Regions from separate parts of the Glaciecola petra genome, predicted to be linked through region 2. Evidence: predicted binding sites of a transcription regulator. Region 2 holds the regulator's gene; each other region holds the start of a gene.
What was found. Region 2 encodes MetJ, which represses methionine synthesis genes. Its sites were predicted from a motif close to TAGACGTCTAGACGTCTA; they were not measured.

Region 1: the regulator MetJ is predicted to act here: its motif matches at 4,895-4,912, upstream of metK (methionine adenosyltransferase).
Region 3: the regulator MetJ is predicted to act here: its motif matches at 4,941-4,958, upstream of RM552_RS03110 (homoserine O-succinyltransferase).

Annotation. Positions count from the first base shown of each region.
Region 1 covers NZ_JAVRHX010000001.1:270,195-276,474, forward strand. The annotation lists gene gshB (glutathione synthase) at 1-493, opposite strand, end outside; gene RM552_RS01225 (16S rRNA (uracil(1498)-N(3))-methyltransferase) at 577-1,305, opposite strand; gene RM552_RS01230 (hypothetical protein) at 1,432-1,614, opposite strand; gene RM552_RS01235 (mechanosensitive ion channel family protein) at 1,894-2,721, shown strand; gene RM552_RS01240 (M48 family metallopeptidase) at 2,807-3,595, opposite strand; gene metK (methionine adenosyltransferase) at 3,640-4,791, opposite strand; gene tkt (transketolase) at 5,118-6,280, shown strand, end outside.
Region 2 covers NZ_JAVRHX010000003.1:124,186-130,465, forward strand. The annotation lists gene metF (methylenetetrahydrofolate reductase) at 70-951, opposite strand; gene metJ (met regulon transcriptional regulator MetJ) at 1,090-1,413, shown strand; gene RM552_RS11310 (ExeM/NucH family extracellular endonuclease) at 1,434-3,227, opposite strand; gene RM552_RS11315 (Cd(II)/Pb(II)-responsive transcriptional regulator) at 3,555-3,980, opposite strand; gene RM552_RS11320 (DUF3703 domain-containing protein) at 4,080-4,445, shown strand; gene RM552_RS11325 (methyltransferase family protein) at 4,455-5,033, shown strand; gene RM552_RS11330 (hypothetical protein) at 5,151-5,636, opposite strand; gene RM552_RS11335 (GntP family permease) at 5,794-6,280, shown strand, end outside.
Region 3 covers NZ_JAVRHX010000001.1:696,632-702,911, forward strand. The annotation lists gene RM552_RS03085 (chemotaxis protein CheA) at 1-2,162, shown strand, start outside; gene RM552_RS03090 (ParA family protein) at 2,251-3,027, shown strand; gene RM552_RS03095 (hypothetical protein) at 3,020-3,697, shown strand; gene RM552_RS03100 (chemotaxis protein CheW) at 3,808-4,296, shown strand; gene RM552_RS03105 (DUF2802 domain-containing protein) at 4,451-4,909, shown strand; gene RM552_RS03110 (homoserine O-succinyltransferase) at 5,037-5,957, shown strand; gene RM552_RS03115 (homocysteine S-methyltransferase family protein) at 5,979-6,280, shown strand, end outside.

The sequences.
Region 1 (6,280 bases), on a different contig from region 2:
GGGGTTTTACGATAATGTCCTTATGTTCTTCATGAAAGGCTTTGATTTGTTCCTTCTTGCTCGTGACAAGCGTATCTGGAATAAATTGCCGATACCATGAGGTAAAAAGTTTTTCGTTAAAATCTCTTAATGCTTGTGGATCATTGACGACTAAAGTGCCTTTGGCTTGGGCAAGGGAAAAAATATGCGTGGCATATATAAATTGACTATCAACAGGTGGGTCTTTGCGCATCAATAAGACATCTAGTTGGTGCAAGTCAATATCGTGAGCACTCAAAACTGAATAATAGTTTTCAGGATCTTCGTTAATATTGACAGTTATTTTTTTTACCTGCGCTTTTGCTAGTCCGTTATTAATATACAAATCGCCAATTTGCATATAATAAAGCTCATAACCTCGCTTTTGAGCCTCTAATAACATTGCAAAGCTAGTGTCTTTCTTTGTATTAATGGATTCAATTGGATCCATCACGATACCTAGTTTAAGTCTCATAATTGATTGTACTTTTGAGTTTTAAGCGTTTTATTCATAAACTAATTGTGTGGGATTTTGGCATAAAAGCAAGCCAATATTGCTTACATATCGCCATGTTGCGCCTGAAGAATGGCAAGACTTGCAGCCGCAGCTGTTTCAGTGCGAAGCACCCTAGGACCTAAATTTACCGCTTTAAAGCCTAATTCTTGAGCGGTATAAACTTCTTGTTTAGTAAACCCGCCCTCAGGACCCACCAGTAATTTAAATCCATTTTGTGGCTTCGTTAATCCCGATAGGTATGTAGAGGCTCCGGGTACTAATATGAGTTTTTGCAAATCAGTCGCCAATCCAAACCAAGTATGCAAGGGCAAAGGCTTATTTATTTTGGGTATAACATTACGATGGCATTGTTCACAGGCTGATATAACCAACTTACGCCATGATTGATGTTTCTTTTCCCATCGTGATTCAGTCAATTTAACATTACAGAGCTCCGTGATGACCGGAGTAATTTCACTTACTCCTATCTCTACAGCCTTTTGCAAAGCAATTTCCATACGTTCACCCTTAGAAATGCCTTGCGCAAGGTGCAGGTACAGAGGAGATTCTGTACTAATCCCAATTTGAGATGTGACAATGGCCTCGGCCCTTCTTTTTCCTATGACCGTTAAATCTGCGGGATACTCATTCCCATCGCCATTGAAAAGCACGATGGGTGTATTTTCTTTTAATCGTAATACATTGTTTATGTAGTGCACTAATTCAATAGGGAGCGTGACTTCTGTGTCTACACTTAAAGATGAATCAATATAAAACCGTGAAATGCGCATATATCCTCAATTAGTGCGATAATTATGCTCGACGTTGGTGAAAAAAGTACTTTTAATATGGCCCAAAAAAAGGCGGCAATCTTTATGATGCCGCCCTATAATATCAAAACTAGGAGAGGAAAAATATTAACTGTTAACGCCAAAGGTTTGACCAGTCTTTATGCTAGCCTGACGCTCAGTATGACTTGCAACACCTCTGCGTGCGTGAGGTGTATTTTTGCCTTTTGACTCGGTAAAACAGAATACCAATAATCCTGAAATGGCTAATAAAATCAATGCGCCTATCATTAATACTAAATCTAAATTCATAATGTGAGTACTCCCTTAAAAAATTACATACTTGGGTACAAAATTACTCAAGTCGTTATTGTTTTTTTAGTCTACCCCTATAGTGTTGCAAATTAGTGACACTTTTTCAAAAGATTTTTATTGTTTTTTTCAACTTTGTTGTTATGTTAGTGAAATCCCTGTGTTTGCGGGGTGTTCATAAAACAAAAAAATGAAAATTACATACAACTTTAGGCTAGTTTTTATAAATTTTGCGGTAAATTTGATGTAATTAATAAAATTAATACAAAGGAAATGTCCATGTTAGAAAATATTAGTGCCGAAAATGCTTCGGCAATTCTCAATGATTATATAATTCCATTTGGTCTGAAATTAGTCGTTGCGATTATCATTTACGTTGTTGGTAAAATTGTCGTCAACATCCTAATTGGTGTATTAGGCAAATTATTGTCTAAATCAAAATATGACCCAATGTTGGTCGATTTTTTGAAAGCCATAGCGCGTTCAGTATTGATGTTATTTGTCATTATTGCCGCGATTGGGCACCTAGGAGTTGATACAACTTCATTGGTCGCTATATTAGGTGCGGCAGGTTTAGCGATCGGTTTGTCACTTCAAGGTTCATTGTCTAACTTTGCAGCAGGTGTGATGTTATTGATTTTCCGTCCTTTCAAGGCGGGAGACTTTGTTGATGCCGGTGGTGACTCGGGTACGGTGAAGAATATCAGTATTTTTACTACCTTATTAGTGACTCCCGATAACAAAGAAATTATCGTGCCAAATGGTGCTATCTATAGCAACAATATTACCAACTATAGTGCAAAAGAAACTCGCAGAGTAGATATGGTATTTGGTATTGGCTATGGCGATGACCTTAAAAAGGCAAAAGCATTGCTTGAAGAGATTGTCTCTGCAGATGAACGCATTCTTAAAGATCCTGGTACACAAATCGCGGTTGCCGAACTCGGTGATAGCAGCGTTAATTTTGTAGTACGCCCATGGGTTAAATCAGGGGATTTCTGGGGTGTTAAGTTTGATATCACTGAAGCAGTAAAATTACGTTTTGACGCAGAAGGCATTAGTATTCCATTCCCACAAATGGATGTGCATGTTCATAAAGAGAGTTAAAACGGTTTTTTATGTCGCTTAAGCGCTCATAAACCCGGTTCTGAAAAAGCCGTTGCATTAAAAATGCAACGGCTTTTTACTAATTCTAACACTTAGGTCTTTGCGGCGATTGTTGGTAAAGTGCTTCAGCCCTTGCTAGATTGGTTTGTAATTCAGTAATGCGAGTTTCCTCAGAAGGGTGAGTTGATAAAAACTCTGGTGGCTTTTGGCCTTGACTAAGTACTGCCATATTCTGCCAAAGCTCAATCGCTGCATTTGGTTGAAAGCCGGCTTTTGCCATTAATTCAAGACCAATAATATCTGCTTCGGATTCGTCATCACGACCGTATTTTAATGTACCTAAGTTGCTTATTAGTCCAAATGCTTGCATGATGCTTGGTGTTTGCGCAACTTGATTTGCTTCAAGCGCTTGTAATGCGGCCTGTTGACTAATATTCAGAATAGTCGACTGCGACATTCGAGAGTTACCATGTCTTGCAATTACATGTGCTACTTCATGCCCAATAACTGCTGCAATTTGGTGCTGATTTTGAGCAACATCTAATAACCCGGTATAAACACCAATTTTACCACCAGGAAGGGCAAACGCATTTACTTGTGGATCGTCGAATACAACTACTTCCCAGTCCCCCGCAAATACAGATGTTGGCACTTGTTTGGCAATATGGCCAGCGATGCACTGGACTAATGTATTTTCCACGCGTTTGTTTGATACCTTAAGCTCTGACTTCATGCCAGTAAATGCTTGTTTGCCCATAGCCGCAAGCTGAGCGTCAGAATACAATAAGATTTGGGCACGCCCTGTAGGTGATGTAGCACAAGCGGAGATTGCCCCTAATGTAATTAAAATAACAACAACTTTTACCATTCTCATAATTTTATCAAACTCTAACAGATTAGTATTTTATGGTGACCAAATTAAAAACTTGAGTCTGCTTTCAAATCTTCTGCTTTATTTGTTTGCTCCCACGGGAATGACTCCCGACCAAAATGACCATAGGCCGCTGTTTCTTTATAAATTGGCCGTTCAAGGTCAAGCATTTTAATCAAGCCATAAGGCGTTAAATCGAAGTGGCGCTCAACTAAGGCCACTAAGTTTTCAGTGCTTACCTTTCCAGTACCGAAGGTTTCAATATTAATCGAAGTAGGTTCAGCCACTCCAATGGCATAAGAAATTTGAATTTCACAACGTTCAGCTAAACCAGCGGCAACGATATTTTTAGCGACATAGCGACCCGCGTAGGCTGCGCTTCTATCTACTTTTGATGGATCTTTTCCTGAGAAAGCTCCGCCGCCATGACGGGCCATGCCACCATAAGTATCGACAATTATTTTACGGCCTGTGAGACCACAATCGCCCATAGGTCCGCCTATTACAAAACGACCAGTAGGATTGATATGGTATTTGGTATTGTTACTTAGCCACTTTGCTGGCAAAACAGGTTTTATAATTTCTTCTAACACAGCCTCTCGCAGTGTTTCGGTGCTAACGCTGTCACAATGTTGCGTTGACAATACAACCGCATCTATACCAACGGGTTTATTATTCTCATATACAAAAGTGATTTGGCTTTTGGCGTCTGGTCGTAGCCAAGCAAGGGCACCTGATTTTCTTAATTCCGCTTGTTTTTGCACCAATCTGTGCGCAAACGTAATCGGGGCTGGCATAAGCACGTCGGTTTCATTACTTGCATAACCGAACATAAGACCTTGGTCACCTGCACCTTGGTTCTCAGCTTTATCGCGGTCGACACCTTGGTTTATATCTGAGGACTGCTTACCTATCGCATTTAAAACAGCACAAGACTCGCCGTCGAAGCCCATATCAGAGTGGGTGTAACCAATTTGTTTTACGGTATCACGCGTCAATTCTTCGATATCGACCCAAGCGCTTGTATTTATTTCACCTCCTACCAAAACCATACCTGTTTTAACAAATGTTTCGCAGGCAACCCGTGCTTTAGGGTCCGATGCTAATATAGCGTCTAAAACAGCATCAGAGATTTGGTCTGCTATTTTATCAGGGTGTCCTTCCGATACTGATTCTGAAGTGAAAAGTGTTGTAGTCATTTAGTATCCTATAATTTTTAAGTTGGTTTTGGTGGCCAAATTTTGCAAGATTATCGCAAAATTTCGCCTAACAAAAAGGTCCGGATTATCTGTTTTGACTATATTTACATCTAGACGTCTAAAAGTAAATTTCAGATTGATATGCTTTATGAAAAAAATACAATTTTAATTAAACTCAGCGGAAAAATTTATTTGTGAAATAAAACATAAGAAAAAGGCGATTTAATTATTGAACAAGTGTGTCTGCTGGGTAACAATAGCCGACATTAAATTAAGGCCCTTTTTGCCCAACATTCAAAACCGACCAAACACCTTAAGGAGTTTTCATGCCCTCTCGTCGCCATTTAGCCAACGCAGTTCGTGCTCTTAGTATGGATGCCGTTCAACAAGCAAAATCTGGACATCCGGGAGCGCCAATGGGAATGGCGGATATTGCACAAGTTTTGTGGTGCGATTATTTAAATCACAATCCACAAAATCCACAATGGTCTAATCGAGATAGATTTGTGTTATCAAATGGGCATGGTTCAATGCTGTTGTATTCGTTGCTGCATCTAACCGGCTATGAATTACCTATTGAAGAGTTAAAGAATTTCAGACAACTACATTCAAAAACACCAGGACACCCAGAATATGGTTATGCACCGGGCGTTGAGACAACTACCGGGCCATTAGGACAAGGTATCACTAATGCCGTTGGCATGGCTTTAGGGGAAAAAATACTAGCAGCGCAGTTCAATCAAGGCAGTTTTGATATTGTTAACCATTATACCTACGCTTTTTTAGGCGATGGTTGTTTGATGGAAGGGATATCTCACGAGGCTTGTTCGCTAGCTGGCACTTTAGGCCTAGGTAAACTGGTCGCATTTTGGGACGATAATGGCATTTCTATCGATGGAGAAGTAGAAGCTTGGTTTAGCGACGATACACCCGCGCGTTTTGAAGCCTATGGTTGGGAAGTGATTGCTGACGTAAATGGACACGACCCCTCGGAAGTATCGGCGGCTATTGCTAAAGCGCATGAAGACTCAAGTCGACCTACGTTGATTTGTTGTAAAACAACAATTGGATTTGGTTCACCAAATAAGCAAGGAACAGAGGGTTGTCATGGAGCGCCCTTAGGTGAGGATGAAATTGCACTTACACGAGAAGCTTTAGGTTGGAACCATGGACCATTTGAAGTGCCACAAGATGTTTATAAGGGGTGGAACGCCCTCCAGAAAGGACAGGCTGCTGAAGATGCATGGAATGATAAGTTTGCAGCTTATGAAAAAGAGTATCCAAAGTTAGCCGAAGAATTTAAGCGTCGTAAAGCAAATGAATTGCCGGAAAACTGGGCACAGACTTGCACGCAATATATTAACGAACTACAAAGTAATCCCGCTGCTGTTGCGACACGCAAAGCATCGCAAAATACGCTCAATGCTTATGCACCGGCTTTACCGGAATTATTAGGTGGTTCTGCAGATTTGGCTGGATCAAATTTAAC
Region 2 (6,280 bases):
ACCCAATAGACGCCCGCGCATTTATCATAACTACAATGATAACAAATTAGCGTTAATTTCTCATCTCACTTATCTTCTTAAGCCTAGCATGTGACAAATTGCAAAGCTTAACTCACTGCGATTAAGGGTGTAAAAATGAAAATGTTTGACGCCTTCTTTTGCTAATACCTTTACCATATCCATAGCTATATTGGCGCCGAGTAAATTGCGAGTTGCTTGGTCATCGGCATCGAGCCCTTGATACATTTTGTGCAACCAACCCGGCACGTGTACATTAGTCATACCAGCAAAGCGCACAAGGGTCTGGTAATTTGTAACGGGTAAAATGCCAGGTACAAGTTCGGCACCGATACCTGCTGCAGCGCAACGATCGCGATAGCGCAAAAAAGCACTACTATCAAAAAAGAATTGTGTAATTGCTTCATTGGCGCCGGCTTCGACTTTGCGTTTAAGGTTTAACAAATCGAATTGATCATTTGGTGCGTCTGGATGTTTTTCAGGATAAGCAGCTACAGAAATATCAAAGTCAGCAACTTCTTTGAGCAAGTTAACTAAATCAGATGCATACATGGCCGGTTTGTCCATGCCTTCTGGCAAATCTCCACGCAGAGCAACAATGCGTCTTACCCCAGAATCCCAATAATCTTGTGCAATAGTTTTGAGCTCTTCTTGACTTGCATCGATACAAGTAAGGTGAGGCGCAGTAGTCACGCCCGTTTCAGCTTGAATTCGTTTAACTACTGAATGCGTTCTGTCTCTCTCACCGCTGTTGGCACCATAAGTGACCGACATATATTTAGGCTTCAAAGGCGCTAAACGCTCGACTGATTTCCACAAGGTCTGCTCCATTGTTGGAGTATTAGGTGGGAAAAATTCAAAGGAAACTTCAATGTCGCGTAATTCACTCAAAGACTGATTTAGGGCATCGATACCCTGTGCATAGGAAACCATTTTTTACTCTAATAGACGTTTAGACGTCTAAACTACGAAAATATCGCGTAGACGTCAAGCAATTTAGACGTCTAGATTGATTTTTTTGGTATTCCAGTTAGAATTTTAATATAACAATACAAAACAATGATAAAAATAATGGCTAAATGGAACGGCGAATATATTCACCCATATGCAGAACATGGCAAAAAGAGTGAGCAAGTAAAAAAAGTAACAGTCTCTATACCGACAAACGTGTTGCAAGTGTTGACCGATGAGCGCACACGTCGGCAAATTAACAACCTTAGGCACGCTACTAATTCCGAACTTTTATGTGAAGCGTTTTTGCATGCATTTACAGGCCAACCTTTACCTAATGATAAAGATTTGAAAAAAGATAACCCCTACCGTATCCCAGTAGAGGCTAGAAACATCATGGTAGCAATGGGTATAGACGTCGATGAAATTGAAAAACAAGATTAGTTGTTTCCACTATTTTACGCCTAAAAACTAAACCCGACTATTACGGGATCGTGATCTGACGAACGAAAAGCCGACTTGTCGTTAAAGTTAGCAGGCTTTTTAAGGTCACCCGGCAGTTCATCGTTGTAATCCAGTGCAATTGGTTCGTCAGCATTGATATGCCACTCTACAGTCGATTGGACTAACTTTTTAGCCGCTTGGTTGGCTAAGGCATAATCTAACGAACCAAAACGGCCGCGGAACGCATAGCTATAGGCCTTTGCACCATTCAATTCTCTAGCAAGGTCGGTATATCCCGCTTTTGCCAACTCTGTTATCGGGTCTTCTTTAGCATAAGCATTTAGGTCGCCAACGATAAAAATTGGCTGATTTGAGAATGTGGCCGCTAACCAATAATGCAAAGCCTTTGCAGCGCGAGTTCTGGTGCCATTACAGTTACCCTGATCAGCACTATCATCGCCTTCTCCGCAACGACTGCCTTTAGATTTCAGGTGATTCACATTAACAACAAATGTATCTTTGTTATTCCTTGCCACAAACTTTTGCGCCATTGCGGGACGATTTCGACGAGTGCTAAACAAAGGTCCGTCTTTGTCGCGTAAAGATTTGCTTTCATCAAGAACTTCGACCGCACCGAGCGGTGCTACTTTTGCTGGTTGATAAATAATACCCACGGCAATACTGTCAGTACCAAGCGGCCCTCCAGCGTCAATAAAATCGTAAACACCCTTACCCGCCGCTTTATTCATAGCTTCAACCAATTGAGCAATGGCGCTGTGAGAGCCAAAACCATCATTTTCTAACTCCATTAGCGCAACTACATCGGCGTCGAGCGGTAAAATTGCATTCACAATTTTCGAAAGCTGCAAATTATACTCGGCAATATTATCGGCACCGCGCGGCGTCGGAAATTCACCACCTTTACCATCACCGTTAAATAAGTTGAGTACATTAAAACTCGCAATTTTAACATCACCCTTTACTTTGGGTACTTCTGGGCGTGGAGCAGATGAGACCACAGGAACCGCAGTTGACCTGATTCTGTATGTATTAAAACTATAATCAACGACACCTTTAATACCCGAGATTGTACTACCTGTTCTAAGTGGATTTTTTGCCGATAACTCGCCATTTATATCAACAGATTGCGGCGCACCGTTAAATAAATCGTCTAAGGTAATTTTATTGCGCGTATTTTCAGAAGCTATCGCTAAGGCTGCTGGTGACCCAGGAACAAATAAGTGCGTTGGCGTAAATAAGCGTCCATTAGCGACTTCTATTTCTCCAAATCGGGTGTAGTTGTAAGTATTAACTACGGTAAGAGTTTGCTCAACCGTCACGGCCATGCCTTCAAAAGCTTCAAAAGACTGCTCCCTAGAAAGCGGCAGATTCAATACGCTTGTTTGATAATTAGCGGTGCCACAACTATTAGAAAGGGCTTTTAGGTTTAATTGCGTTTTTTCGAAGGATTCGGTTACGGTCCCTCCCACTCGCACTAACTCTCGTTCTTTAACCGTAATTGGCATATTAGCTGTAAATACAAATATGCCTTCTGAAGTATTTGGGTTTGTGTCAAAGTCTTCAACTTCTTCTTGCAAGAAAAAACCTTGTAAACCAGGAGCAACTAAGGTCACTATTGCCTCAACAACGACGTCGTTGTCGACCTTTGGAGATACATTGCTATCGCCTTGTATTTGGTTTATTAACGTTGCAGGTGCTGCGCATTTTTCAATGCTAGGAAAATCTAGTGCACTTGCGTTAGCATGTGGCGCAAATAATATGACTAACAATAATATGTGCTTTGTAACTTGCATGGTTGATGCCTCTAATGTGTTTGTAACTATGAAATACATAGACTGGTGCTTATACAATAATCTGAGCGCATTAGTTTAAAAGGCTTTTTGTATTTTGAGGTTGGCAGACAACTCCTATGAACCGCAAACCGTTACAACGCGCCAAAATTTAAAACGCATTTTTCTATAGTCATTGTTACCTTGTGGGGATGTTATAAGAAAATCAGCTATTCGATTTTTACAGGATTCGTAGTCCAGATATAACTAATTTTTGATCGCTTAGAGGACGTTGGCGCGCTGTTTTGAAATCATTGTTTTTCGAATTTACTTTGACTTACTTCGTCGTGATTAACTATTACTTTTCGAAGCACTCTGCACCTCAACAATACTATCCAATTTATGCAATACTCCACATTCCTTAATTTTGGTATCACTGGCGCAATTTGACCGTATGGAAACAAGCTTTTTTTGAAGTACTTTCAATTCGTCTACACGATGTTCAATATTCTCTATATGCTTGTCTATGGTCTCGTTTATATCCTGGCAGCTATTTTCCGGATTGGCGCGAGCCTCTAACACTAGGCTTATCTCTTCAATTGTCATGTCTAATGCACGGCATTGCTTGATAAACATTAACTGTTGAAGTGCTTCATCTGAGTAGCTTCGATAATTAGATTGTGTTCGCTCAGGTTTGCTCAGTAATGTTTTACGCTCATAAAAACGAATTGCCTGAATACTTAGACCTGTTTTTGCGGACAATGCGCCAATTTTCATAATCACCTATCAATTGCTTGACCCTATACTTAGTATAGAGTTTACACTTATGTTATCGGTAGGTAAAGCGAATGAAAAAACAAAATAAAGAGGGTAATTATGAATTTCACACAATCTGCAACACCATATGTGAACAAGAAAATGAAGCAGGCAAATGACAGTTTTTCTAACCACGATCTCGAAGCTGGCTTCAAAGCATTGGAAGATGCGCACGTTATTGGGCAACACTCAACATATCATCATACGGTGGTGCATTATCAGATGCTTAAATTTGGTTTAAAACAACGTGACAATAAAGAAGTATTTGGTCAAATAATTAGGATAATGGGCGCACTCACCAAAACCGCTATTGGATTGTTGCCAGAAGGCAATACAGGTGGAGCCAATGTTAACCCTTTTAAGCCAATGCCCATATCGCCAGAAAACAAGGCGATACTCAATCAGATAAGACAAGCAAAATCGTAGAGGGTAAACATGATATCACTTACATTAATTAGCGCTTTTCTATTGCTAGCCGTAATTGGTCGAAGCTTTGTGCAATTTAAAAGAAATGGTGATTTTGGGATCAGAACCGCCGCTAAAGATGCGCCATGGGTAGAAGTTATGCCCGGAGCTATATTTGTACTGACTTTCTGTTTTGCTTTTGGCTTAATTTTATTCGGTTTTTTACAAGGAGCAACCTTCTTGTATCTGCCGACTTTCGCTCTTCAATCACTTGGCTTTTTGATTGGCATGAGTGGTGTTGTAGTAACGCTGATTTCGCAATTTCAAATGGGAGACTCATGGCGAATTGGCGTCGATCAGCTAGAAACTACACCACTCATTAGACATGGCATTTATGCGAGATCCCGCAATCCTATATATTTTGGTATTTTGTTGTTTTGGATTGGCATATGCATCACGTTCCCTTGTATTTTGTTGTGGGCATGCGCCTTGATTTGCTGGATTTGCATCGAGGTCATTGTTCGGAAAATTGAAGAGCCATATTTAATGAAAGTTCATGGCAATAATTATAGAGAATATTTCGCTAGTACCAATCGTTACAAACCATGAGCACTAACTGCCCACTCAAAATGACTAACATGATAGATTGCATATACGATAATGGCTTAAATTGCCAAGCATGCAATACTTTTTAAAAACAGGCTAGCAAAATGCTCTCGTGAATACTTAATGAGACCGGGCCAAAGCAACCATTGTATTTAAAGCAACTTTCAATTGTTCTAATGCTTCGCCTTCTGGCACCGCTTTTTTTGTACAATTATTTAAGCTTACAGCGTAGTCGGTATACATTCTATTTTCAGGAAAGCGTTTTGCGAAATTAGCAATTAATGTTTTTTTGTATGCATCTACTTGCTGCTGCATGTTTTGTGCCTTGGCCTTGTCGCCTTGATTAAATTGCAATAGACCTGGTGTGACAATTGTTTCTTGTATGTGCGTATTGTAGGCACCCAAACCCTCTAAAATATTCGTAACCTTGGTTTTATCATAGCTCGCTGGGGGTGACGACAATCTTTGCTCAACAAACTCAATAAGCGCTTGGCAACTTTGCATGTCATTTATCAATGATTGTGCCGAAGCAAAGCTCGAAAAAATTAAGGCGGCAACAAAAACGAAAGGCTTGTATGTTTGTTTGATTAGATTGATTTTTAGCATTTTATTTATCTATAAGTGATCATTTATTTAAAGCGTAAGATATCGGCAAAACAACTGATGTTCAAAGAATAAATTTAAATTTTTTGCTTAAAATCTTCACCCGAGTAGGTTTTTTGCTTTATGCTAACCTATTACGTCATCTTGTAAGCTAATATTTATGTCCGAGATTGTTACAACAGCAAACACAAGTTATTTGTTATTGGTGGCGGCAAGCGCCATTGTATGTTTACTGGTGTTAATCGTGAAGCTAAAACTTCACGCATTTATTGCGCTTATTTTAGTGAGTGTATTGACTGCATTTGCAGCCGGCATTCCAAGTAACGAACTTATTCCCACCATGACAAAAAGTTTTGGTAGCACCTTAGCGGCAGTCGCTTTGTTAGTTGGACTAGGTGCGATGATTGCAAAAATATTAGAAGTTTCTGGCGGCGCTCAAGTATTAGCAGACACCCTAATTAGCAAGTTCGGAACAGAAAAAGCTCCTTTGGCTTTGGGAATCAGTGCTTTAATTTTTGGTTTCCCAATATTCTTTGATGCTGGCCTTATTGTAATGCTACCCATTATATTTAGTGTTGCTAAGCGCTTTAATGGTCCAATATTGATATATGCCTTACCAGTTGCGGGTGCATTAGCGGTTATGCACG
Region 3 (6,280 bases), on a different contig from region 2:
TACTCCAAGAACAACTCGTTGATCTCGAGAACAATCCAGAAGATGCCGATTTATTGAATGCCATATTTCGTGGCTACCATACTGTAAAAGGTGGTGCTGGATTTTTGTCACTGACAGAACTAGTTGACATATGCCATGGTGCCGAAAACGTTTTCGATGTAATGCGTAATGGTCAGAGATCATTAACACCTGAATTAATGGACGTCATACTACAAGCCACAGATGTAGTAGTAGATATGTTTGAAAATGTAAAATCAAGACAGCCTCTTGAAGCCGCTCCGGAACATTTAATCAAGATATTACATAAGCTCAGTTCACCAGAAGTTGAAGGTGAAACGATCTTTGGCGAAGCCGAAACAGCTGAGCAATCAAAATCAGCTGTTGAAGATGAAACAGTTGAAGAGAAAAGTAATGAATCTGCAGCAGAGCCTCAGAGCAGTGCTCAAGAAGCCGCTCAAACAGAAGACTCTATCGAAGAAATTACTGAAGATGAATTTGAAGCGCTATTAGATGAACTGCATGGTGAGGGTGGACCGACATCAAAGCCAAGTTCACCGGCTAAAAATGAAACACCAGAAGCGAAAAATAGTGCGGAAGATAGCGATATTACCGACGATGAATTTGAAGCTCTACTTGATGATATTCATGGTAAAGGCAGTTTTAAAGCAGAGACTTCTACAAGCCAATCAGAGACGCCGGAAAGTGTAAGTCCAAGTATAACTAATAACGACGACGAAATAAGTGATGATGAGTTTGAAGCGTTATTAGATGATTTGCATGGTAAAGGAAAAGCGCCGACGATTGCAGATTCGAACGTACCAACTGATAAGGTCGCAAAAGAAACACCTGCGACCCCTCCAAAAAACGAGGGTCAGAGTGAGATACCTAAAAAGCCAGAACAAAAACCTGTAGCAGCGAGTAAAGAAACAACTCATACTACCAACGCAGCGCCTAAAAAAGAGGTTTCTCGTAAGAAAGCAGAGACTAAATCAGCTCCTCCACAAGCTGAAACGACCGTTCGGGTAGATACTAAAAGACTTGACCAAATTATGAATATGGTGGGCGAATTAGTATTAGTCAGAAATCGCCTAATCAGTCTTGGAATAAATGTTGCTGACGAAAGCATGACGAAAGCGATTGCAAATTTAGATGTTGTCACTGGAGACTTGCAGGGTGCGGTGATGAAAACCCGCATGCAACCTATCAAAAAAGTGTTCGGAAGATTCCCCAGAGTTGTAAGGGATATGGCAAGAACACTGAAAAAAGAAATTACTCTTGTGCTTGAAGGCGAAGAAACTGATTTAGATAAGAATTTAGTAGAGGCTTTAGCCGATCCTTTAGTGCATTTGGTGCGAAATTCTGTTGACCACGGTATAGAGATGCCGGATGAGCGTCAAGCTCAGGGTAAACCTCGAATGGGTACAGTCAAATTAGCAGCCTCCCAAGAGGGTGACCATATTTTATTGACTATTACCGATGACGGTAAAGGAATGGACGCGGAGAAATTAAAAGAAATTGCTATTTCTCGTGGCGTATTAGATGCAGATGCTGCCGCACGCATGTCAGACAATGACGCATTTAATCTTATATTTGCGCCAGGATTTTCCACTAAAACAGAAATAAGTGATATATCTGGTCGTGGCGTGGGCATGGATGTAGTTAAGACTAAAATCACCCAATTAAATGGTAGTGTGCGAATAGATTCTAAAATGGGTGAAGGAACGACATTAGAAATAAAAGTGCCTTTGACTTTAGCCATTTTGCCTACATTAATGATTGTTGTCGGTGAACAAACCTTTGCTTTGCCTCTAGGCGCAGTAAACGAAATTATTAATATGGATTTGAGCAAAACAAATACGGTAGATGGGCAATTGACCATGATTGTGCGTTCAAAAGCGATTCCACTATTTTATTTAAACGACTGGCTTAACCCGCATAAACCGAGTCAAGAGCGTGATAAGGGCCATGTTGTCGTTATGCAAATTGGGCCTACTCAAATTGGTTTTGCGGTTGACTCTTTAATTGGTCAAGAAGAAGTGGTGATCAAACCTTTAGATGCATTGTTGCAAGGAACCGCAGGTATGGCGGGTGCAACAATTACGTCTGATGGTGGAATTGCATTAATTCTAGATGTGCCGGGCCTGCTCAAAAGATATTCCTAGACTAAAATAATGCCGTTCTGAGCCAATAATTTTTGTGCCTAGTTTGCAACAATGAGTTTTGGTAATCAATCATGAGATCTTTATTATAATGAAGGTTTGGAGCCTGGTAAATCAAAAAGGAGGAGTAGGTAAAACTACCTCTACTATTAGCATTGCTGCTTGTTTGAGCGCATTAGGCAAGCGAGTATTACTGATTGACTTAGATCCACAAAGTTCGCTGAGTTACTATTTAGGAATAGACAGCGATACTTTGCAACATACCTTGTTCGATGTCTTCACCTCGCCACAAAATACAGTCAAATTAAAAGCAATTGTAAATAAAGTGACGGTGCAAACTAGCATCCAAAATGTAACACTATTACCCTCGCATATGGCACTTTCGACTATAGATAATGCGCTATCACAGCAGACGGGTAAGGGGCTCATAATTAAAAATGCCCTTGATTGTATATCTAGTGATTATGATTATGTGCTGATAGATTGCCCACCCGTGTTAGGGGTCTTGATGATAAACGCAATTACCAGTTCAGATAAATTGATTTTACCGACACAAACTGAATATCTCGCTTTTCAAGGTTTACAACGCATGATGAGTACTCTAGAAAAATTACGCACAAATCTGAAACAAGATGCACGTATTCTCATTGTGCCGACATTGTTTGATAGGCGCTACAATGCAGCTATTCGGACCTATTCGTTAATAAGAGAAACCTTTAAAGAAAGCCTATGGAAAGGCTATATCCCTATTGATACAAAATTTAGAGATGCCAGCGCTATTGGCGCGTCAATTGTCGAAGTTGCGCCCGAATCAAGAGGCGCCTTTGCTTATGAAAAGTTAACGAATGATTTACTAAAACATGAATGATCAAAACTATAAGCATGCAGAGAATGCGTTATTGAATTTTTTTGCAGATTCAACTTTGCCTTCTGGTACAAATGACCAACTCATACTACGAGCAAATGATTCATTATCTGACCTGTTTGAAAATGCTTGTAAGCTCGATTGTATGCAACAAGAGGGTAAAGAAAACTCAGCGATTGCCGACAGTATAAGAAGCGGGAGTTTACGAGATCCCAATCTGAAACTTTGTGATACTTTACCAACGGAGTTTCAGAGTTTAAGTTGTATTATTGCTGGATTTAAAGTGTCTGTTCCATTATTAGAATTAGGTCGAATTATTAGGCCGAAAAGCGCTCTAAAAATGGCTAAAAGGAACCTTGATAGTTCATCGATTTTTAAGGGCGTTTTAATTGACGGTGAAGAAAAGTTCCAATGCCTTAATGAAACTTTTTGGTTTGGTGGAAAACCGATACAAAAAGTAAATGAGCTTGCATTGGATAAGTATTATTTACAGTTAGGAAAATCACAATTTGTGCTCGAATGTAATGAACTCGGGTCAACCAAGATGTTACATAAAACTGCCCTGAAGTGGCACGACAATGTGCATCACAAAACATGGTTAGTAGGAGTTGTGACAGAAACAATGGAAGTGCTACTAGATAGTGCGAAATTGGTAGAAAAATTACTTAAATAATTGGCGTGCACAAATAGCGTTATTATGCACAAAATGAATGAACATAGTGATATCAAACCTAAGATGGTTTTGATATGTACACAAGTTGAAAAGTGGAGCGGAGCATACACATGTCTGACGAAAAAACAGCAACAGTTTCAGATCCAAATGACGAGGTTTTGCAATGGGTAACGTATCGTTTAGATGAAGAGACCTACGGCATTAATGTAATGCAAGTACAAGAAGTACTGCGATATACAGAGATTGCTCCGGTGCCTGGGGCACCAGATTATGTCATGGGTATCATTAATTTACGTGGCAACGTTGTGACGGTGATCGATACACGTTCAAGATTTGGGCTTCCCCCTACAGATATTACCGACAATTCTCGTATTGTGATTATTGAGGCAGACGAGCATGTTGTTGGCATATTGGTCGACAGTGTAGCCGAAGTTGTTTATCTAAAATCATCTGAAATTGATAGTACACCTAATGTAGGTACTGAAGAGAGTACCAAATTTATTCAAGGTGTGAGTAATAGGGGTGATGAGCTGTTAATATTGGTTGACTTGAACAAGTTACTGAGTGAAGAAGAGTGGGATGATATGATGGCAATCTAGTGTGCTGATGAATACGCTCAGAAGCAACACTATTCATAGGTCTTAACTGACTGAAAATTAAAAATACTTATGTTTCCTTTAAAAACAGCTGGTCATTACCGGCTGTTTTGCTATAACTAGTAATACACCAATTTTATATAAGCGTGCAAAGCAAATGGCACTACCTCTTAGTCCTGAAACCCTTCATATTATTACGCTGGCATTAGTTGTAGTGCTGGCTTTTTTTAGCTTGTTTATTTGGAGCAAAGTACGGTCGGAAAATCAACGCTTAACACAGTCTATTAAGTTGCTTAATGATTTGTATAAACATACCCAAGAGATACAAAAGAACATCAATAAATCTGATGCTGATAAGCCTGAGCAGCTCACTGATGATGTATTGAAAAAAGATAAGGCTCTACAAATCAATGAGACAAAAATACTCGGCTTAATAAAGAGACTCGATCAAGCTGATAATAGACTCGAGCAATTAGAAAAAGAAGATCCACAAATAAGAATGTATAAAAAAGCGACCGAGTTAGCGGCGCAAGGCCTATCAGTAGAAGACATTATGGATGCATGCCAATTGCCAAGGGCAGAAGTGGAGGTTTTAAAAGGCCTACAACGTAAATAATTCAGTTTAAAAAATATATCCTATTTTATTTTAGACGTCTAGACGTAAATTGTTTGACATTTGCTTATTTATTGCCAAAATAGCATCCATGTTTTATTAAGCTTGAATACAAATTCACCGTACAAATATGCCCATAAAGATCCCAGCTGAATTGCCTGCGCTCGAAAAATTGTTAGATGAAAATATTTTTGCAATGGATGATGCCAGAGCGAACACACAAAATATTAGACCTTTACAATTAGGTATTTTGAACTTAATGCCTAATAAAATTGAGACAGAATTGCAAATTTTGAGATTATTGTCGAATACACCCTTGCAAATAAACGTGGATCTAATTCGAATTGATCAAGTGGCCCCTAAAAATACTCCAGCCTCTCATATGCATACTTTTTATCAATATTTTAGCGATATAAAATACAAAAAATATGATGGCCTTATTATTACTGGCGCACCTTTAGGTAATTTAGAGTATGAAGAGGTAAAATATTGGCCACAAATGGTGGAAATATTGGATTGGGCGAGAGGAAACGTACAATCGAGTTTTTATCTTTGTTGGGCAGCCCACGCGGCTATGTATCACTTTTATGGTATCCAACGCGAACTTAGGAATAATAAGTTATCGGGCGTTTTTAAACACAAAGTATTGGATGCAAAAAACGAATTGATGCGAGGGTTTGATCCTGAATTTTATGCCCCACATTCCCGCATCGCCGAGATACCATCGTCTAGTTATCACCAAATTGACGATATCGAGGTTCAAGCGGAGTCGGAACAAGCAGGCGTATACATAGCTGCCACAACGGACAAACGTATGGTGTTTGTTACCGGTCATCCAGAGTATGATGCCTGCACCTTAGACCAAGAATATAAGCGTGATCTCGACGCCGGCATTTCACCACGGGTTCCTGTCAATTATTATCAAAAAGATGATCCTAATGCACCATGTATTGTTCAATGGAAGTCACACGGTAATTTGTTATTAACTAACTGGTTAAATTATTTTGTATACCAAACAACCCCTTACGATTTACAAAGTCTGTCAAATTAACAGCTTTATTGAGACTTATTTATGACCCAAACAGCAAGACTTATTCACAAACTCGCAGAAAGTCGCATCTTAGTACTCGACGGTGGAATGGGTACAATGATACAAGAGCATAAACTAGCAGAGGCAGACTATCGGGGCAGCGAATACGCAACTTGGCATTGTGATGTCAAAGGGAACAACGACTTATTGGCAATTACTCAGCCAGAATTAATTCTTGATATTCATGAAAAATATCTTGCCGCAGGGGCGGATATTCTTGAGACAAACACATTTAATGCAAATAGTATTTCAATGGCTGACTATGATATGCAAGATGAGGTTGT